One region of the Sanguibacter sp. Z1732 genome, then DNA from elsewhere that is predicted to be linked to it. Evidence: predicted binding sites of a transcription regulator. Region 1 holds the regulator's gene; each other region holds the start of a gene.

Region 1 (6,622 bases):
CTGGTGGACTACGCCCACCTGCGCGATGCGATCAGGGCCGGGGATCTGGCCGGCGCCGCGGTGGATGTCTTCCCCGACGAGCCCAAGCGCAACGGCGACCCGTTCGAATCCGAACTGCGTGGGCTGCCCAACGTGATCCTGACCCCGCACGTGGGCGGATCCACCGAGGAGGCGCAGCAGGACATCGGGGTGTTCGTGGCCGGAAAACTCCGCGACTACATGCGCTCGGGCTCCACGGCCCTGAGCGTGAACCTGCCCAGGCTCACGTTGGACACGCCCGGGCCGGGTCGCCAGCGCATCGCCCACTTGCACCGGAACGTGCCCGGCGTGCTGGCCGCGGTGAACCAGGCGTTGTCCTCCGGTGGTGCGAACATCGATTCCCAGATGCTCGCCACCACCGGTGACGTGGGTTACTCGGTGACCGACATCAGCGGCACCCTGCCGCGGCAGGCAAGGGACCACCTTCGTGAGATCGAGGGGCACCACAGTGTCCGCGAGCTCAACGGGTCGGTCTAGGCACGCTTCGGACCGGGCGCCGAGCGAGGAACTCAGCCGGTCTTACGCGGCCGGAATGTCCGCTTGGGCTCGCCGACCACCTCCGGCCCGTTCACCGAACCGGTGTTCCGGACTCCATCTGCGGTGGGGTGGTCACCCGCGTTCTTGCGATCGAGCGCCTCGCGCATCTTCGCCTTGGCATCGGCCATCAGCCGATCGGGGCCTTCGGATCCGTTCTTCTTCGATGACATCAACAGTCCTCCCTGAACTCACCACGGACCGGGACCGGGGTGGCTCATCCGCAACCTTGCCGGGTCCGGCGCGAACACGCCAGCGGATAAACCCCGGCCATGCACCCTCAGGCGTACTGCTCCGAGGCAGGATTGCGGTCCAACTTCAGCGCGGTGATCGCGGCCTCGAAGTCCTCGAGGGAGGTGAAGTTCTGGTAGACGCTGGCAAAGCGCAGGTACGCCACCTCGTCCAGCGCCCGCAGCGGCCCCAAGGTCGCCAATCCGACCTCGTGGGAGTCGATCTCGGCCACGCCGGTGGCGCGGATGGACTCCTCCACCTGCTGGGCCAGCAGCGCCAGGTCATCGGCGGAGACCGGGCGACCCTGACACGCCTTGCTCACACCGGCCACGACCTTCTCCCGGCTGAACGGCTCCATCGCCCCCGATCGCTTGATCACCGTGAGGCTGGTGCTCTCCACCGTGGTGAAGCGGCGCGAACACTCGGGACAGTGCCGGCGGCGGCGGATACTGCCGCCGTCGTCGGCGGTGCGGGAGTCCACCACCCGCGAGTCGGGGTTACGGCAGTACGGACAATGCATCGGCGCGTCCCTTCCCGGCTTGGTGACGGCGTGCTCGGTGCACACACAATGCCACATCTGGCTACCGGTGTGGGACGTCGCCCTCCAGCGGGTTCCTCAGCCCTGCGGGACGCTCAACTCCTGGCCGGCGTGCACGGTGGAGCGCTCCAGCCCGTTCATGCCGCGGATGGTCTCCACCACCTGGCGCACGTCCTGCCCCGGATCGGCGATCTCACTCGCGATCACCCACAGGCTCTCGCCCGGCTGGACCACCACGGTGGAGACCTCTGCCGGCGTCTGCGCCTCTGGCGCCAGCAGGGTGCCGAGCCCGCCGCCCACGGCGATCGCCAGCGCGAAGCCAAGCGCGACCAGCACCCGCCGTCCGCGGGTGGTCAGCCGCAGGGGGGCGTGTTCGCGCGCCCTGGCCGGGCGCACCGGCGCCGCCGGACGAACCGGTACCGCCGGGCGAACCGGAGCCGTCGGGCGAACCGGTGCCGTCACCAGGGGCGTCACGGGACGGGTCCGGCCGCCCGAGCCCTCGGTCTGCTGGGGTACGAGGGCCCGCGGCACGTCGCTCTGCGGCGTAGCCTTCGGGGCCTCCGGGGCCGGAGCCGCTCCGGGCGCCGAGAAGACTGCGGGAACCGGGAGGTGACAGGTCGAGTTACGTGCAGGGCCGGCGTGCCAGCAGGGGCGCGTCCGCGACCGCCGCAGGGCGGCCCGCCGGGTCGAGGGGCTGGGGTGGATCGCCAGTGCACTCATCGGATTACTCCTCGGGCCACGTCCGGGACCGGCAACCGACCGACCCTCGAACTGATGTTCTGCGAACACATGTATGGACAGTAACACAGCCGTTCGATAGCGTCGACACGCCAGTCGAACAGATGTTTCCTGTTCGGCGCCGTAACGCCTAGGCTTAGGAACGTCATGGGGAACACCCCACCACCGACCCCTGACATCGCGGTGACGGGACCATGGCAGAGCCGCTCGCAACCGCACCGAACCGCAGGAGGACACGATGGCCGAGGGACCCAAGGACACCAGCCGGCAGCACCCGGACCAGACCGGCCACTCCCCCGGTCTGACCGCCCGGCAACAGCGGATCATGGACTCGATCCGCACCAACATCGAGACCAAGGGGTACCCGCCGACGATGCGCGAGATCGGCACCGCCGTGGGCCTGGCCAGCCCGTCATCGGTGAAGTACCAGCTCCAGGTCCTGGAGGAAAAGGGGTACCTGCGCCGGGACCCGATCTCCACCCGCGCGATCGAGATCCTGGATCCCCACGGCACGGCGCCGGCGCAAGAGAGCCCGGCACCGGCTTCGGCCCGCGGCCCGAAACAGTTCTTCAGCACCGACTCCGATGAGCAGGTGGACGCCTCGCCCAGTTACGTCCCGGTGGTCGGGCGGATCGCGGCGGGCGGCCCGGTGCTGGCCGAGCAGTCGGTGGAGGACGTCTTCCCGCTGCCGCGCCAATTGGTCGGCGACGGCGACCTGTTCCTGCTCAAGGTCACCGGCGACTCGATGATCGACGCCGCGATCTGCGACGGCGACTTCGTCGTGGTGCGTCAGCAGCCGGTGGCCGAGAACGGTGAGATCGTCGCGGCGATGATCGACGGTGAGGCCACGGTCAAGACGCTCAAGCGCACCGAGGGCGAGGTCTGGCTGATGCCGGCCAACTCCGCCTACTCCCCGATCGAGGGATCCGACGCCCAGATCCTGGGCCGGGTGGTCAGCGTCCTGCGCTCGGTGTGACCCGCCCGTCCGGTCCGATCCGCAGGCACACCTCGTCGTCGTAGGTGCGTCGCTCGATCCGGAGCACCCGGTACTGCGAGTCCAGGACCGGGAAGGCGTGGATCGGTTGCAGCGTCAACCGCGCTCCGGTCCCGGTGCGCTCGAGGTTGATGTCCAGGTAGCCGTAGTGCTTGCCACCCTCACGCAGCACCGGGTTGCCGTCGCCGGCCACCTCCCAGCGCTCCGGAGCGTCCTGGTCGGCCGTCCAGGCCCGGTGCGGGTTGTACCGCAGGAGCTCCCCATCACCCCCTCGCAGTTCGCCACCCAGGCTGTCCCCGGCCACACCGACGTCGTAGTAGAGCACCCCGGGTGAGCCTTCGTCGCCGTCGGGCACCACCGAGCGCTCGAACAGTTCACTGTGCCCGCAGAGCACCGCGGCCACGCCGAATTCACTGAACATCCCGATGGAACCTGCGCATCGGGGTTCCGCCCTGACCGGTAGAGAACTCGTGATCCATCGGTAGGCCGTGCGCACCGCTGGAGTAGGGCACGTGGTGGAACTGGACCAGGATGATCCGGCCCTGCGCCCGGGCGTCGGCCAGATTCTCTTCGGCCCAGCGCCACTGCGGCCTGCCGGGGGCGATGTCGTTCAGGTCCGTGCCACCGGCGGCGGTGTACTCCGTTGCGGTGAAGTGGTCCTGGGTATCGGTGCCCGGGCCCCGGTAGGCCCGCCCGGTGAGGGGCCGGACGTAACGGGACCGATGGTCGTCGGGCTCCCCGTTCGAGGAGTCCAGCGTCAGGATCGTGAGTGGTCCGTGGTCGAGGCGGTAGTAGCCCCGGCCCCGCGACCCGTCCGGGCCCGGGAAGTGGGCGTGGTACTTGGCCCGGGCCCGCACCACCGGGGAACGGTCCGACGGCGTGCCGTACCGGCCGTTGCGGGCGCCGAAGTTCTCCCAGTTTCCCAGCGCAGGCAGGAGCGGTGCCCGCGAGAGCAGGCCCGAGGGGGCGTTGATCGTGAAGAACTCATCCCAGGCGGGCTGGTATCCCCCGCCGCCGACCAGGTCACCGGGATGCAGGATGAGGTCCGCCTCCTCCTGGGCGATCATGCTCACCACCGCCCGGTAGCCCTCCGCCTTGGTGAGCGGGTAGCGCAGCACGGGCCGGCCGGCGGTGTGCTCCGCCACGCCGAAGGCCTCCCGCCACAAGCCGTGCGGGTCGGGACGGGACTCCCCGCCGGGGCCGGCCGGCCAGGAGCGATGCGTCACCCGCCCGGCCGGAGCGGTCTCGGAGTCCGACAGCGCCACCAGGTGGATCTGCTGCCAGGACCCGTCGGTGGGAGCGGTGCGGAAGGCGGCACGGTACTGCTCGCCATCCTGGGCGACCGCGTAGGTGTACCGCGTGTGTGGCCGCAAGCCGGTCAGGACGACGACGTGGCGGACGTTCCCGTCCGGGTACAGCCAGGAGCCGGGCGCCAGACCCTCGATGTGCTCGGTGCGCTCGGCCTCGGTAGGGCTCAGCACGTCGAGGGCCTCGGGTCGGGACGTGACCGGCCCGGGCGCGCCCGGGCCGGTCACAACGACTTCTCCGGGTTCATCGGTGTGGGAGAACCAGATGATCGTCATGCCGGTGCTGCTCGGTGCGTGCAGGTAGGGCCGGACGCGGAAACCGGACGTCATGCCGGTGCGTCCCCGCCACCGGACAGCCTGCGCAGCGCGGCCCGGACCAGGTCACCGTCGGTGGTGGGCCACAGCGGCGGGAGCGACTTGGCCAGGAAACTGCCGTAGCGCGCCGTTCGCAGCCGGGGGTCGAGCACGGCCACCACGCCACGATCGGCCACCCCACGCACCAGCCGGCCCGCGCCCTGAGCCAGTAGCAGAGCCGCGTGGCTGGCAGCCACCGCCATGAAGCCGTTGCCACCTCCGGCAGCCACCACCTCCTGGCGCGCCTGGCGGATCGGGTCATCGGGGCGCGGGAACGGGATCCGGTCGATGACCACCAACTGGCATGCCTCCCCCGGCACGTCCACGCCCTGCCACAGCGACAATGTGCCGAACAGGGAGGTGGCGGGTTCGGCGGAGAACCGGCGCACCAGGGCCGGGATCGAGTCCTCGCCCTGTAACAGGATCTCGGTGTCCAGCCGCTCCCGCAGCGCCTCGGCCGCAGCCTGCGCACCGCGTCGGGAGGAGAACAGCCCGAGGGTGCGCCCGCCGGCGGCCTCGATCAGTCCGGCGAGTTCGTCCAGGGCCTCCTGGGCCGTGCCGTCGCGGCCCGGCGGCGGCAGGTGCGAGGCCACGTAGAGGATGCCCTGCTTGCCGTAGTCGAACGGGGAGGACACCTGCACGGCCCGGTGGGGCCCGAAGCCCATCCCGACGCTGCGCACGGCGTGGTCGAAGGTACCACCGAGGGCGAGGGTGGCCGAGGTGAGCACCGCGGCCCGCTCGGCGAAGAGCTCGGAGGCGATCGGGCCGGCCACGTCCAGCGGTGCGATCTTCAGCCGCGAACCCTCCCCCGGTGCGCGCCCGCGCTCGCACCAGAGCACGTCGATCCGCTCCGCCACACTGTCGGAAAGCAGGCGTTCGGCGATCTCGAACAGCACCAGCAGCGCCGACGTCGCCATGGCTCGGCCACCGGCTTCCTCGGCCTTGCCCTGGCCCTGGGTCTGCTCGGTGCGCACCGCCGTCATCGCCTCACGGCACGCCTCGGCGATGGAGCGCACCGTGGGCACCAGTTCGGCCGGCAGGCCCTGGGGCAGGCGGCCCTCGGGCACCAGACCAAGGTTGGTGCGCAGATGGGTGGCGGCATCCTCCAGGGCGGAGAGCGCGATCCCGGCGTGACGGCGGGCGAGCCGGGCGGTGCGTTCCACGGACGCGGCGGACAACTCCACCGTGGCCTGGGCGGTGACCCGGTCGGCGAGTTCATGCGCCTCGTCCACGATGAGCACCTGGTGTTCGGGCAGCACCTTCGGGGAACCCGAGGCGGCGATCCCCAGCATCGCGTGGTTGGTCACCACCAGGTCCGCCTCACGGGCGGCGCGGCGGGCGTGTTCGGGGAAGCAGTCGTTCAGCAGCGGGCAGCGTTGCCCCAGGCACTCCAGGGAGGTGAGGGAAACCTGCCGCCAGGCCCGGTCGCTGACCCCGGGCACCAGATCGTCGCGGTCCCCGGTGCTGGTCTCCTCGGCCCACCTGCGCAACCGCAGCACCTGTCCGCCCAGGGAGTCGTCCTGGCCCTCGGGGTGCTCCTCGGCGGCCGAGGGGGCCGCGGCTGCGGCATCGAAGAGGGTGCCCTCGTCGTCGGCCGGGTAGCCACCGGCCACCTTGTGCAGGCACAGGTAGTTGTGCCATCCCTTCAGCAGCGCCACCTGGGGCTCCCGGGGCAGGTGCCGCCGTAGGGACTCCGCGGCAAGCGGCAGGTCGTGTCCGAGCACCTGGCGCTGCAGGGCCAGGGTGGCGGGGAGAGACGATGGTCCGTTCCTCGTTGCCGACCGCGTGCAGCAGCGCCGGGATCAGGTACGCCAACGACTTACCGGTGCCGGTGCCGGCCTGGACGAGGAGGTGCTCGGCGCCGGCCAGCGCGGCGGCCACCTCGGT
Region 2 (6,622 bases), 890 kb from region 1:
CCTGCGCCAGTGACCCCGATCCCGCCGATGTTGGCCACCGCGGGCACCCTCGCGGACATCGGCGCCGAGGGCTGGGCCGCGGAGATGAAGTGGGACGGCGTCCGTGCGCTGGTGCATGTGGGCCCCGGAGGGGTCCGGGTGTTCGGTCGTTCGGGTCTGGAGACCACCGCGCAGTATCCCGAGGTCGCTGAGGTACTGGACGCGGTGCATGCGAGCTCGGTGGTACTCGATGGGGAGGTGGTGGCCCTGGATGGGCAAGGACGGCCGAACTTCGGGTTGTTGCAGCCGCGGATGCAGGCCACGGGTCATCAGGTGGCAGCGGCGGCACGGCGCCAGGGTGTGCACCTGATGCTCTTCGATCTGCTGGCCATGGACGGGCACGAACTCACCGGCTTCACCTACCACCAGCGCCGCAGCCTGCTGGAGGAGGTCATCTCCCCTTCCCGCACCGTGCAGGTCCCTCCCGCGTTCGAGGGCGACATCCCCGGGGCCCTGTCCACCAGTGCCGATCAGGGCTTGGAGGGGATCGTGGCCAAACGGGTGGACAGCATCTACCGGGCCGGCCAACGGAGCTCGGCGTGGATCAAGATCCGGCACAGCCGCACCCAGGAGGTTGTGGTCGGCGGATGGCGGCCCGGTCGGGGCGGGCGCTCGGGGGCGGTGGGATCACTGCTGCTGGGGCTCCCGACGCGAGAGGGTCGCTGGCGTTACGTCGGCCGGGTCGGCACCGGCTTCACGGAGCGGGAGGCGCGCGCATGGGTTGCGCACCTGCGCGAGGATGCCAGGCCGACGCCGGCACTCATCGGCATTCCTGCCATCGATGCCCGGGATGCACACTGGGTCGAACCGGTACGCGTGGCTGAGGTGTCCTTTTCGAACTGGACCACGGAGGGCAGGCTGCGTCATCCGGTCTGGCGCGGCTGGCGGGTCGACAAGGATCCGAGCGACATCGATCCTGCGCAGAGCGATTTCGAGGAACCCTCCAGTTGACGACCTATTCGCGCTTTTTCCACGGCGTGAGTCGTCCGCCAGCGCGGTCATTCAGCCCGGTGCCATCGGGTCGGTAGAACCGCCAGGCACCATCGGGTCGGGCCATGGTGAGTCGTCGGGCCTCGACCAGGTCGTGGTGGTGGAAGCAGAGCAGCGCCCCGTTCGCCACATCGGTGGTCCCGCCCCGGGACCATTTCACGAGGGCATGGTGGGTCTCGCACAGGACCGGCGGCGCCGTACAGCCCGGATAGACACAGTGCCGGTCTCGAGCGACGATCGCCCGGCGCTGGGCTGCGGTGAAGGTCCGATGCGCCCGCCCCTGGTTGAGCACCTCGTTCTTGGCGGAGAACAGCACCCGGTACACGTCCCCGCACCTGGCCATCCGACGTAACACCGGCGTTGGGACCGGACCGGTGGCGTCGGTCCACATGCCCGGCTCGCTGCGCAGGATCGCATTCCAGTCCCAGCGGGGCTGTTCATCCGGGGCCGGTTTGTCGGTGGCGATCCGTGATGAGGCCAGACCGGCCGATGGCTTATCCACTGGTGGGTCAGCGCCCGGTGGGGGTGCTTTCGGTGATTCCTGCTCGCTGACTGCCTCACGGAACAACCGAGCGAACTCTGCTGCGCCGATGTGGACACCCACGTGCGGGCGCACCGATGCCGAGGTGCCGCCCAACCCTTGATCGAGCACCACCCTCGCCATGTCGGCCAAACCCTGTGCGCGGCGCTGACCGGAATTGCGGGCGTCGCCCCGCACGGGTTTGCCCATCACCGCATCGAGTGCCAGCCGCACCTGCTGCCCGTGCTCCTCGGTCAGGAAGCCCGCGAGATGGAAGCCACCGAGCGTGCGCGCGATGTCGACGTATTCGCGTTCCTGGGACTTTCGATAGCCACGCTCGTCCGCCTCCGGGTCCGCTACCCGCGCGAAGTGATGGACCAGGTGCCGTAGTTGCGCGGGCCGCAGCACCATCGCCTCAGCCAGCAGGAACTCCTCGACCGTGGCGGTTCCGGCATCGTCCTGCACGTTGCGCTGATCATCCTGCCCGGGGTCACCGCCGTCGTCGGAGCCATCAGGATCGTGAGCACCATCCTTGGCTGGCTCGTGCTCACGGCTGTCGCTGGCCTCGGGATCCGACCCGAGGGAGACGCGCTCGCCCAGCGCAGCGATCCTCTCCTGCGACGTCAGGGCACCAGCGGCCACGATGCGAGCCTGCTCCAAGCCGACCTCACCCGCACGCAGCGCGCGATCGAAGTGCTGGATCTCATCTCGAAACTGCCTGGCCAGACGCACGTCCGCTTTCGCCGCCGACTGCGTGATCCGGTGCGTCTGGGCCACGTGGGTGGCGTAGGTTCGTGCCCCGGTCAGGGCCCATCGACCGTCAGCCTCCTCAGCCATCAACCATTGCAGCCGCTTTCCCGCCAGGCGCTGGACGGCGCCGTGAACGCGCAGCGCCGCCGAGCCCAGCACCGGTCCGGCATGGGCAAGTCGTTCAGCGGCGATGTCGGCGGTGGCGATCCGGTCCACGATCGCCTCCAGTTCGGCGAGGTCCCGTATCAGGGATTCGCCGGACCCACGGCGCGGCGTGTGGGACCCGTCCGTCGCCATCGGGCACCTCCATGGGAATCCGCAGTTCGTACATCTGTTCCCATAGTAGGGCCGACCACTGACAGGGCAGACGGTTCGCTTCGGCGCTGTGGATACGGGCCCGTTCGATGGGTACCTGTGGAGCCCGGACTCGGTCGAGACCATCACTCAGACAGGTACGCGCAACGAGACCCGTCGGGTCAGTGGGTCAGGCGCGGCCGAGTACGGCTAGGACGGGGACGGACCGCCCTGCGACCCCTTGTCCCGTTCACGGCCTGCGACCACCGCGAGGACCAGTTCGATACCCATCCGGCCGAGCACGACCAGCGCCAGCGCGATGGCGATCGTGACCAGCAGGTTCACGAAGTAGACGGCCACGGTCCAGCCGCCTCCGTACATGCTCGTGGCCACCGCTACCTGGATGAACTCGACCAGACCCGACAGGGCGATCAGGCCGCCGAGGATGCACAACGAGATGAATCCGAGTCGGGCGATGCGCGGTGCGAGCGGGGTTGCGAAAGTGAGATCGAACAGGCCCGGACCGGATGCTGAACCCGTCAGCGGGGTGCCGGGCTGCGGGTAGCCCGGGGCCCCGTGGGGGGCGCCTGATCCGGGTTGCGGCGGACCACCCTGGGGTGCGCCGTATCCACGCTGAGGTGTTCCGTCGCCACCCTGCGGTGCACCGTAGCCACCGTGCTCGTGACCACCCTGCTGTCCGGCATAGCCACCCTGGGGCGCGCCATAACCGCCCTGTGGCTGGCCGTACCCGCCCTGGCCACCGTGAAGCGTGGCGTCACCACCCTGGGCGTAGCCACCCGGCGGGGCGGCATAACCCCCCTGGCTGCTTTGGGCCCGGGCGTCCTGAACGTCGGCGCGACCTGGAACGTCCGGCGCTGCGGCGCTCCCGGACTGGGAGGGCGGCTCGGTCGGCGGCCCTGCCTGGGGCACCGGGCCGGAGGGGCCTTGTGCGTACGCAACCCCCTCCCCGCCGGCCTCTGCCCCCTGCGGGGCAGTCCCACCTTCAGTGTACTGAGGGGTGTCGCCGGGGTGCGCCGGGGCCTGGCTGCGGCCGTCGTCGTCGCTACCGGCGCCGGATGGTTCCTGCGGTTCGGGTGGATTCATGGTCTGCCCCCTCCTGGTGCAGTCACGCTGATGTCGGTGACCGGTGTGTCAATCACGTCAGCACCACCTTAGAACCCTGGAGGAACGGCGCATCATGGAGGGACATGGGCAACCCGGGACGCCCGGTCAGGTCAGGCCGTGACGATCCGCCCGTCGATGACCTCGACGGCGATTCGTTCCAGCGGCTCCTTCGCCGGGCCCGCAGTGACCTCTCCCGAACGCAGGTCGAACCGGGAGCCGTGGCAGGGGCAGCGCCCCTCCTCCTCCTCGACGTCGACGGTGCAGCCCTGGTGAGTACAGACCGCGGAGAGGGCGACGACGTCGGCCTCATCCGTGCGAGTCAGGAGCACCGTGGCGCCGGCGGGAGTCTGCACCGAGACCGAATCGCCGACCCCGATCTCCTCCAGTCCGATCAGGGTCTCCCCCACCGACACCGTGCTTTCGTCCTGCTCCTCGGCACCGCACGCGCTCAACAACATCGCGCCACCGGCACCCAGGCCAACTGTTGCGAGTACCTGGCGTCGGCTCGGACACAGGCTCATCTCTCCACCCCCCCCGCCGGACGCACCGAGCGGCCTCATGCGCCGGGATCGGGCCGTTCCGGGAACAGCCCCTCCTCGCGGATCCGGGCGTTGAGTTCGCGCAGGTAGGCGGCTTCGTCGAAGTCCAGGGCTACCTCCTGGCCGAGCCAGGCCGACAGGTGCACGGCGTTGGCCAGCCGCACACCGTTGATACCATCGGCGCCCGGGGCGAGCAGTTCGGTGCCGTGCAGGACGGCGGAGGCGAAGTTGGCCAGGACGCCGGCGTGCTGGGATCCCCAGGCCGACTCGGTCTCGATCTGCTCGGTGGTGTAGAAGCCCTCGGTATCGCCCCCGCCGGCGAGTTTGAACCCTTCGGCGACGCTGAGACGGGCCGACAACTCCCGCTCGTCGGCCGCGAACCGGGTCAGGGTCGCCGTCTTGGACCCCTCCACCACGATCTTGCCCCGATCCCCCAGGAGCTCCAGCCGGTCGGTGCCGGCCGGGTCATGGGTCGCGGTCACGAACACCCCGGTGACGCCGTCGCCGTAATCGGCCAGCACCGTCACCTCGTCCTCCACCACGATGTCACGCCGGAACCCGAACGCAGCCTTGGCTACCAGGGAGGTGGGCATCCCGCAGATCCACTGCCATAGGTCGAGTTGGTGCGGGGCCTGGTTCACCAGGACTCCCCCGCCCTCACCGCCCCAGGTCGCCCGCCACTCGCTGGCGCCGTAGTAGGCGTCGGGACGCCACCAGGTGGTGATGATCCAGTTGGACCCGCCGCGCGCCGATCTCGCCCCCGTCGACGATCTCCTTGATCCGCTGGTACAGCGGGTTGTTGCGCTGGTTGAACATGATCGCGAAGGTCACGTCCGGGTGGGCCGCGGCCACCTCGTTGAGTTCGCGAACCTGGGCGGTGTAGACCCCGGCGGGTTTGTCCACCAGCACGTGCACCCCTGCCTTGATCGCGTCGATACCCATCTGCGGGTGCAGGTAGTGCGGCACCGTGGTGACCACCGCGTCCACGTCTCCGCCGGCGATCATCTCGCGGTAGTCGGTGTAGAAGGGGGCCCCCGGGCACACCTCCTGCGCGTGAGTCCGCACGGCCTCGTCGATGTCGGCGACCGCGCCGACAACCAGATCCCCGGCCATCCCCTCGGCGATCATCCGCGCGTAGGCGGTGCCCTGCACCCCCAGCCCGATGATGCCCAACCGCACCTTGCCCGGCACGGCCCCGAAGCGCCCCTGCGCCATCGAATCCACGGTCGTCCTCGCCTCGTCGCCCACCATCGCTCCTGTCCTGGTCGTCACCGTCCCCACGACCCTACTCGTGGAGCTACCGGGTGGGACGCACCGATGCCACGAACTCCTCGAACTGAGGCACCAGTTGCCCGGAGTCCTCCGCGAGGCAGGTCAGGACGATCTCGACCATCATCTGCCTCCCCGGCTCCTGTGGATCGGTGAGATGCAGGTAGGCCTGGCCCTGGGTCAGGTCGATCGGTCCGTCCTCGATCGACGTCGAGACCTGCACCACCTGCGCCAGGCCCGGCGCACCGTGGGAACTGATCGCCCGGCGCTGGACCATGGTGACGCCGGCTCCCTGGGCGAGGCGGGCGAAGACCGCCTCGCCCAACTCCTCCAACTCGGCCGGTCCCGCCGGCCTTGCCGGTCTCGTCTGGCTATCAGCCCGGAGGGCCCCGGCGATGGTGATGTTTGCCCGGAACCGGCCGTGCGTGCGGTCGTGCAGGGCGACGTACGCCAGCGGTGTGGCACCGACATCCTCCGGCGATACCGCGGACCAGCCCGTGGGCAACTCGAACTCGATCGGGATGGGCAGTGCCGTCGTCATCAGCGTCGCTACTCCTGGCTCACTCGTCACGTTCTGGCCACGTCTCGGTCGTAACCTACCGGCGACCATTGGCGCGGGCGCACGGCCCGCCTACGCAGCCACGCGTCGCCGGGCCCGGGCGAGAAGCAGACCCTGCCGCGGCCCGAACAGGTAGGCCAGCACGAACATCCCACCCTGGGCGAGCACGATCGCCCCACCGGTGGCTACGTCCGCGTGGAAACTCGCGTAGACCCCACCCACCGCGCACGCCACCGCCAGGGCCGGGGCGATCAGCAGCATCACGCCCATCCTGTCGGTGAGCAGGTAGGCGGTGGCGCCGGGAATGATCAGCATCGCCACCACCAGGATGACCCCCACCGCCTGCAGCGCCACCACGGTGGTGACCGCCATCATCCCCAATAGCAGCGCGCCCAGGAGGCGCGGGTTCAAACCGATGGCGAAGGCGTGGGTGGCATCGAAGGCGTACAGGGTCAGGTCCCGGCGCTTGAACAGCAGCACCGCGAACACCATCAGCCCCAGACCCGCGATCTGAACCAGGTCCACCCACGAGACTCC
Region 3 (6,622 bases), 2.0 Mb from region 1:
CCGAGGAGGTCCGCCCGGCGCTCGCGCTTCGGTTCGTGCTCGGTGTGCCCACTGCCGAGATCGCACGGTTGTTCCTGGTGCCGTCAGCCACGATGGCGGCACGGCTGACCCGCGCGAAGAAGCGTCTGGCCGGCAGCGGGATCGCGTTCGCGATCCCCGACCGAAACGTCTGGCCGGATCGGCTCGATGACGTGGCCCGGGCGATCTACCTGGCATTCACCGCCGGATATGCGCCCGGAGGCGGCCACGACGTTGTCCGTGCGCAGCAGGCAGGGGAGGTGGTACGGCTCGCCGATCTGGCTACTGACCTGCTGCCCGGCCGTCCGGTGCTGGAGGCCCTGGTCGCGCTGGTGCGGTTGCAGCACGCCCGCCGCGATGCGCGGGTCAGTCCGGAGGGTGCCCTAGTGCGCCTGGCTGATCAGGACCGGTCCCGGTGGCACGGCGCCGAGATCGCGGCGGGCTTGGACCGGCTCACCGCCCTGTCCCCGACCGATGGCCTGGCGGAGGAGTTGCGCCTGCAGGCCCTGATCGCGGCCTTCCACGCGACGGCCACCCGCGCTGCTGACACCGACTGGGCGGGAATCGTGCGCGCCTACACCCGACTGGAGGCACTCACCGGATCACCGATCGTGCGGCTCAACCGTGCTGTCGCGGTGGGCGAGGCATCGGGGGCGATGGCCGGCCTGGCGATTCTGCGTGCCGCCGCCGACGAACTGCCCGGCCATCATCGTGTGGCGCTCGTGCGCGCCGAGTTGCTGCACCGCGGTGGACAGGCCGAGGCCGCTCGTCAGGCATACCTCGAGGCGATCGAGGCCTGTCCCGACGGCGCCGAGCGAGACCACATCCGGGCCCGGCTAGTCCTGGTGAGCAGAGCATGACGTGCCACTACGCATGGTGCGCCTAGTGGCGCATGGTGAATGCGTACTCGCCGGCGGGAGTTCGGGTGTGGTGGTAGTCGTCGTCGTGTGCCATTCGGTGGTGGCGGTGGCACAGGGGGACGGCATTGTCGAGGTTGGTGGGTCCGTGCTCGGACCAGGGGATGGCGTGGTGGAGTTCGCACCAGGCGTAGGGCCGTTGGCATCCGTGCGCGGCACACGCGGTGTGCTGGGTGGCTAGGGCGGTGCGTTGGCTTTCGGTGAAGAGTCGGTTGCCGCGCCCGAGGTCCAGTGGCTGGGATTGACCGCCCAGCACGAGGGGCACCAGGCCGGAGTTGCAGGCCAGTTGCCGCGCTCGGGCGGCGGAGATCTTCTCTCCGGTGTCCAGTCCGGCCGCAGCGATGCGTCCGCGGAGCACCTGCTCGTCGAGGGTGACGACGATCGTGGCGGCGGTCTTCGGGCTGAGGTGGTCGGTGGGTAGGTGTTCGATCAGTTCTGCCAGGGCCAGGCCGTGGGCGTTGGCCCAGTCGGTGCGCCGGCCCTGGGCCACCCGGCCCGGATCGGGAAGCCCGGACAGATCCTCCACGACGCTGCCGGCCCCGCCGCTGCCCTGGGAACCACTCGCGTCTGCGCCGTTTCTCCCCCCAAAGTGTCCTCCAGCACCGCCAGCACCGCCAGCGCCAGCAGCGCCAGCGCCAGCAGCGCCACCTGCGCCGTTGCTGTCGCTGCGGCTCGTGCGGCGTGGTGCGGTCATCGTGTGGATGATCTTGCGCAGCAGGTGGCCGTGGAAGACAGGCAGGGTGAAGTGGCCGGTGACGGTGCCGTCGTGGTTGTCCCGGATGGTCAACCGGGTGTGAGCGCGGGCCTGTTGCTCTTCATCGGCGATCTGGCCATCTTCGTGGGCGTCGATGCTCTCCCGGTCCTTCTTCAGCGCTTCCAACTGTCGCCGTGCTCGCTGGCGCAACACCGAAGGCGGCATGTGCTTGGCTTTGTCGACCAGGTCTTCTTCGACCCGGGCCCGCTCGGTGGTGGTCAGCCCGTCGGGGAGTTTTTCGCCTGCTCCCACGATGATCTCGGCGTGGTCGGGGGAGATGTCCCCGTCGTCGAGTGCGCGTTGGGTGGGGCCGCGGTCGCTGAGGCGGGTGGCGAGTTTGGTCTGGCGGCTGGTGTCCCGACCGTCGTCGTCGTTGGTGTGCTTGGCCGCCCAGGAGGCGGTATCGGCATGACCGGACTTGCGCGCGGTGTTGGCCTTCTCCGCCGCGTTGAGCACCTTGAGCTTGTAGGCCCGAACCCGCGACTCGATCCGCCTCAGGTCTACCAGCAACTGGCTCTGCCCGGCAGCGCTGAGCCCGCCCGGATCCAGCCGCGACAACCCATCCAGCGCGGCGTGCACCTCCTGGGTCGGGGAGATGCTCGGGAGCGGGTGTACGGCCATGAACCTACACTACCTAGAACGCCCGTTCGAGTCAACGGTTTACTCCGATTCGTGTCACATGGCACTGGTGCCTGATGGTAGGTAACGGTTGGTGCCTGCGGGTCATGGCGGCGGTGGCCGGGGGGGCGGGCGCCTACAGGGCGTGGCAGTGGGGTCTTCTGGGTGAGTGCGTGGGTGAGTACAGGTCCGACGGCCGGGCGTCTGCGGCCCGCGACATGAGCGACTGCAGGGCGTGGCAGTGAGCGCCCGCTACCCGGCGCGCCCGTGGGAGACTCGAACCATGGCCAATTCGACGAATCCCCCGCCCTTCGGCGCCGAGATCGACCAGCGCGCACCGGCGCGCCCGCAGGGGGGTGTGCGATGACTCGGGTCGGCGCGATATTCAACCCGCACCACAATCCACCCGAGGCGCTGCGAGGGGCGGTCGAGGCCGCCGAAGCCGCCGGCGTTCCCGAGCTCTGGCTCTGGGAGGACTGCTTCCGTGAGTCGGCCTACGCCTCGGTCGCCGCCGCCCTGGCGTGGACCGAGCGCCTGCGGATCGGCCTGGGGATCGCACCGATCCCGCTGCGCAACGTGGCGGTGACCGCGATGGAGATCGCGACGATCGAGCGGACCTTTCCCGGCCGGTTCTACCCCGGCCTGGGCCACGGCGTGCTCCCGTGGATGAAACAGGCCGGCGCGCACGCTGCCTCCCCGCTGACGCTCATGCGCGAGTACATCACGGTGCTGCGGTCGTTGCTGGCCGGGGAGGAGGTGACCGTGGCCGGCCGCTACGTCACCCTCGGCAAGGTGCGGCTCGAGTGGCCGTTGGAGGCCGCACCACCCGTCTACGCCGCAGGCGTGGGACCCAAGACGTTGGCACTGACCGGGGAGGTCGCCGACGGTGCGGTCCTCGTCTCCGGACTCTCCGTCGCCGAGGTGGGTGAGCGGGCCCGCCTGATTGCCGACGGGCGCACCGCCGCCGGACGTGACGGCGATGCGGTGGTGGTGGCCTACGTCGACACCGCCTTCGGCGACGGCGCCCGGGAGCGGGTTGCCGCCGCGCTGGGCGAGGCCGGCACCGACGACAACCGGGGCGTGTGGGGCGAGCCCGACGACGTGGCGGCCGCGGTGCGACGCTTCGCCGAAGCCGGTGCCGACGCGGTCATCCTCTCGCCCGTGGACGGTGAGCCCGACCTGCACGCGTTCCTCCGTGCCACCGGGGAGGTCGCCCGCCTCATCGACTGAGCGGGGCCAGTCAACTGAGCGGCGCCAGTCGACTCACCGAGGCCACAGCCGGAGAACCGGCGGTGCGCTCGTGCCTGCTGAGCGGCTCTAGTCCGGGCGCAACTCCATCAGCTCGCCACCGTCGGTGGCGAGCCAGATCGCGCCATCGGGAGCCTCGGCCAGGGCGCGGATCCGATCACCCATCTCCCACTCATCCACCTGCTCGGCGTTCTCGCCGTCCAACTCCACACGCACCAGGTTCTCCCCCGAGAGGCCGCCCAGCAGCGCGCTGTCGGCCCATCCGGTGAACAGGTCGCCGGCATAGATCATCAGGTTCCCGGGCGAGATCGCCGGCACCCAGTAGGCCTTCGGTGCCTCGAAGCCATCGCCCTCGGCGTGATCGGGGATCGCGGTGCCGTCGTAGTGCTCACCCATCGACACCTCCGGCCAGCCATAGTTGGCGCCCTTGACGATCAGGTTCAGTTCATCGCCGCCGGCCGGCCCCATCTCCGAGGACCAGAGGTTGCCCTGAGAGTCCAGGTCGATGCCCAGCGGGTTGCGGTGCCCGGTGGTCCAGAACTGCGCCGCGACGCCGCCGTCATCGGCGAAGGGGTTGCCGGGGGCAGGATCACCCTCCAGCGTCAGGCGCACGATGGTGCCGAGGTTGGTGCCCATGTCCTGAGCGGGTTGCAGCTCCTGCCGGTCCCCGGAGGTGATGTACAGGGAGTCGTCGAGGACCACCATCCGGAGCGCGAAGTGGCCGTTGCCGGACGCCGGGTCCTGTTCCCAGATCACCTCGAGATCCTCCAGGGCGGCGCGGTCAGCGTCGAGGTGTGCCCGTCCGACCACCCCCTGGCTACCGCCGTCGGCGACGCGCACCCAGCTGAGGTAGATGATCTGGTCCCGCTCGAAGTCCGGGCCGACGATGACGTCGTGCATACCGCCTTGCCCCGCGGGGACGACCTCGGGCACGCCGCTGACCGGCCTGACCTCACCGGACTCCTGATCTCGTATCTGCACGGCGCCGGTGCGCTCGGTCACGAGCAGCAGGTCGGTGCCCGGCAGGAACTCCAGCGCCCACGGGTTCTCGAACTGATCGTGCTCCACGGCCTCGAACTCCGCCACCGCTGCGTCGTCGTCGTCGCGGGTATCCTCCGCCCCCGGTGACTCCTCGCCGTCGGCCGACTCCTCGCCGTCGGCCGGCTCCTCGACGTGGGCCGTGTCCTCTTGCTCCTCAGTGGTCTGCGGCTCCGCAGTGGTGGCCGGATCCTCAGGCGTGTCCGGATCGTCCGCAGCGCACCCGGCGAGCAGCAGTGCAACTCCCGTGACCATGAGTGCGCAGCGCATACTTCTCGACGCTAACAGTGCCTGTTCGCACCGCAACAGAAGCCACGAGGCTCGGGCGAGCGCAGTCGTGCGGGTCGCCACCGTTGCTCAGCCCGGGTGTGGGTGGTCGGCGCTACCGTACCCGTATGGACCACGCGCGCCCGGACAAGCACCTGACCGCCCGGGCGCTGAACCGGGCGACCCTGGCCCCCCCAGTTGCTGCTGCGCCGGGCACCCCTGGACGTGGCCGAGGGAGTCCGCGCCATCACCGCGGTCCAGTCCCAATCGGCCCCCTCGCCCTACCTCGCCCTGTGGAACCGGTTGGCTGACTTCGACCCCGCGGATCTCGACACCGCCTTCACCTCGCACCGCATCGTCAAGGCCACGCTGATGCGCATCACGCTGCACGCGGTGCACGCCGAGGACTACCCGTTGCTGCACCGCGCGATGCAACCGACCTTGCGCGGGGCGCGGCTGGGCGATGCGCGGTTCACCGGCGAGGGGCTCACCCCGCAGATGGCCGACGACGTCGCCGGTCACCTGGGCGAGTTGCTCGCCGAGCCGCGCACCGGGGAGCAGGTGGCCGCCGACCTCGCCCACCCGCAACTGTGGTGGGCGCTACGCCATTACGCCCCGATCGTGCACACCCCTACCGGAGGGCCGTGGTCGTTCGGCGCCAGGCCGGCCTACGTGGCCAGCCCGCAGCCCGCATCCGTCGTCGTCGGCCGATCCGGATGAGGCCGCCCAGCATCTGGTGCGCCGCTACCTGCAGTCCTTCGGTCCGGCGCGGGTGCATGACGTAGCGCAGTACGCGCTGATCCAGGTGACACGGGCGCGGCGGGTGGTCGAGACGATGACGGATGAACTCATCGGGCGCCAGGGCCCGGACGGGGTGGAGTTGCTGGACGTGGAGGGCGCGCCACTGCCCGAGGAGGACACGCCCGCCCCGCCACGACTGCTGCCGATGTGGGACTCGGTGCTACTGGCCTACTCCGACCGCTCACGCATCATCCCGCCCGAGTACCGCGGGCATGTGATCCGCCGCAACGGCGACACGCTGCCGGCTGTGCTGGTGGACGGACAGGTGGCGGGGGTCTGGCGCGCGGTGGACGGCGCCGTGGAGGTCACGACGTTCCACCCCCTGTCCGAGGCCGACTGGGCCGGCATCGAACAGGAGGCGGTTGCGCTCGCGGACTTCGTCGCCGACCGCGATCCGGTGGTCTACGGCCGCTACCGGAACTGGTGGGCGAAACTGCCCGCGGAGCAGGTGCGGGTCTTCGGCGAGTGAATCCCCGGGCGGGGTGCTCGCTCGCCGCGCCCGGTCAGTCCACGTCGCCGCGCCAGCTACCGGTGGCGGTGCCGCGCTTCTCGATGAACTCCTTGAACCGCTTCGCGTCGGCCTTGACCTGACGGTCGTCGGCCCCGACAGCAGCGCCAGCCTTCTCCTTGGCGTCCTGCGGCTTCCACTCGAGCTGGATCATCACCCGGGTGGTGGTCTCGCTCAACTTGTGGAACGTGACGACACCGGCGTGGTAGGGCTCGCTGTCCACCGTGCGCCAGGCGATCCGCTCGTCCGGGTGCTGCTCGGTGATCTCGGTGTCGAACTCCCGCGTGGTCCCACCAACGGTGACGACCCAGTGGTTCTTGGTGTCGGTGACCTGGGTGATCGAGTCGACCCCATCCATGAAGTGGGGGAAGTCCTCGAACTGGGTCCACTGGTTGTACGCGACAGAAACCGGTACGTCGACCTCGATGGACTCTTCGATCTCGTCCTCCTAGT

What was found. Region 1 encodes LexA, which represses DNA repair genes until DNA is damaged. Its sites were predicted from a motif close to TCGAACANNTGTTCGA; they were not measured.
Region 2: a site for LexA is predicted at 2,623-2,638, ahead of ACRRRO_RS16055 (DUF222 domain-containing protein). Genes of this name have one in related genera too.
Region 3: a site for LexA is predicted at 2,325-2,340, ahead of ACRRRO_RS09030 (DUF222 domain-containing protein). Genes of this name have one in related genera too.

What each region holds. Positions count from the first base shown of each region.
Region 1 is NZ_CP194857.1:3,936,461-3,943,082, forward strand. Features, by position in the region: gene serA (phosphoglycerate dehydrogenase) at 1-516, shown strand, start outside; gene ACRRRO_RS20465 (DUF5302 domain-containing protein) at 549-746, opposite strand; gene nrdR (transcriptional regulator NrdR) at 854-1,324, opposite strand; gene ACRRRO_RS20475 (LysM peptidoglycan-binding domain-containing protein) at 1,421-1,678, opposite strand; gene lexA (transcriptional repressor LexA) at 2,319-3,056, shown strand; gene ACRRRO_RS20485 (hypothetical protein) at 3,034-3,495, opposite strand; gene ACRRRO_RS20490 (metallophosphoesterase family protein) at 3,485-4,711, opposite strand; gene ACRRRO_RS20495 (ATP-dependent DNA helicase) at 4,708-6,459, opposite strand.
Region 2 is NZ_CP194857.1:3,048,652-3,055,273, reverse strand. Features, by position in the region: gene ACRRRO_RS16060 (ATP-dependent DNA ligase) at 1-990, shown strand, start outside; gene ACRRRO_RS16055 (DUF222 domain-containing protein) at 995-2,596, opposite strand; gene ACRRRO_RS16050 (DUF4282 domain-containing protein) at 2,804-3,697, opposite strand; gene ACRRRO_RS16045 (ubiquinol-cytochrome c reductase iron-sulfur subunit) at 3,829-4,239, opposite strand; gene ACRRRO_RS16040 (Gfo/Idh/MocA family protein) at 4,275-4,982, opposite strand; gene ACRRRO_RS16035 (Gfo/Idh/MocA family protein) at 4,915-5,508, opposite strand; gene ACRRRO_RS16030 (hypothetical protein) at 5,555-6,067, opposite strand; gene ACRRRO_RS16025 (metal ABC transporter permease) at 6,158-6,622, opposite strand, start outside.
Region 3 is NZ_CP194857.1:1,695,831-1,702,452, forward strand. Features, by position in the region: gene ACRRRO_RS09025 (RNA polymerase sigma factor) at 1-878, shown strand, start outside; gene ACRRRO_RS09030 (DUF222 domain-containing protein) at 901-2,310, opposite strand; gene ACRRRO_RS09035 (LLM class flavin-dependent oxidoreductase) at 2,671-3,537, shown strand; gene ACRRRO_RS09040 (PQQ-dependent sugar dehydrogenase) at 3,625-4,848, opposite strand; partial or broken gene ACRRRO_RS09045 (winged helix DNA-binding domain-containing protein) at 5,086-6,130, shown strand; gene ACRRRO_RS09050 (SRPBCC family protein) at 6,165-6,608, opposite strand.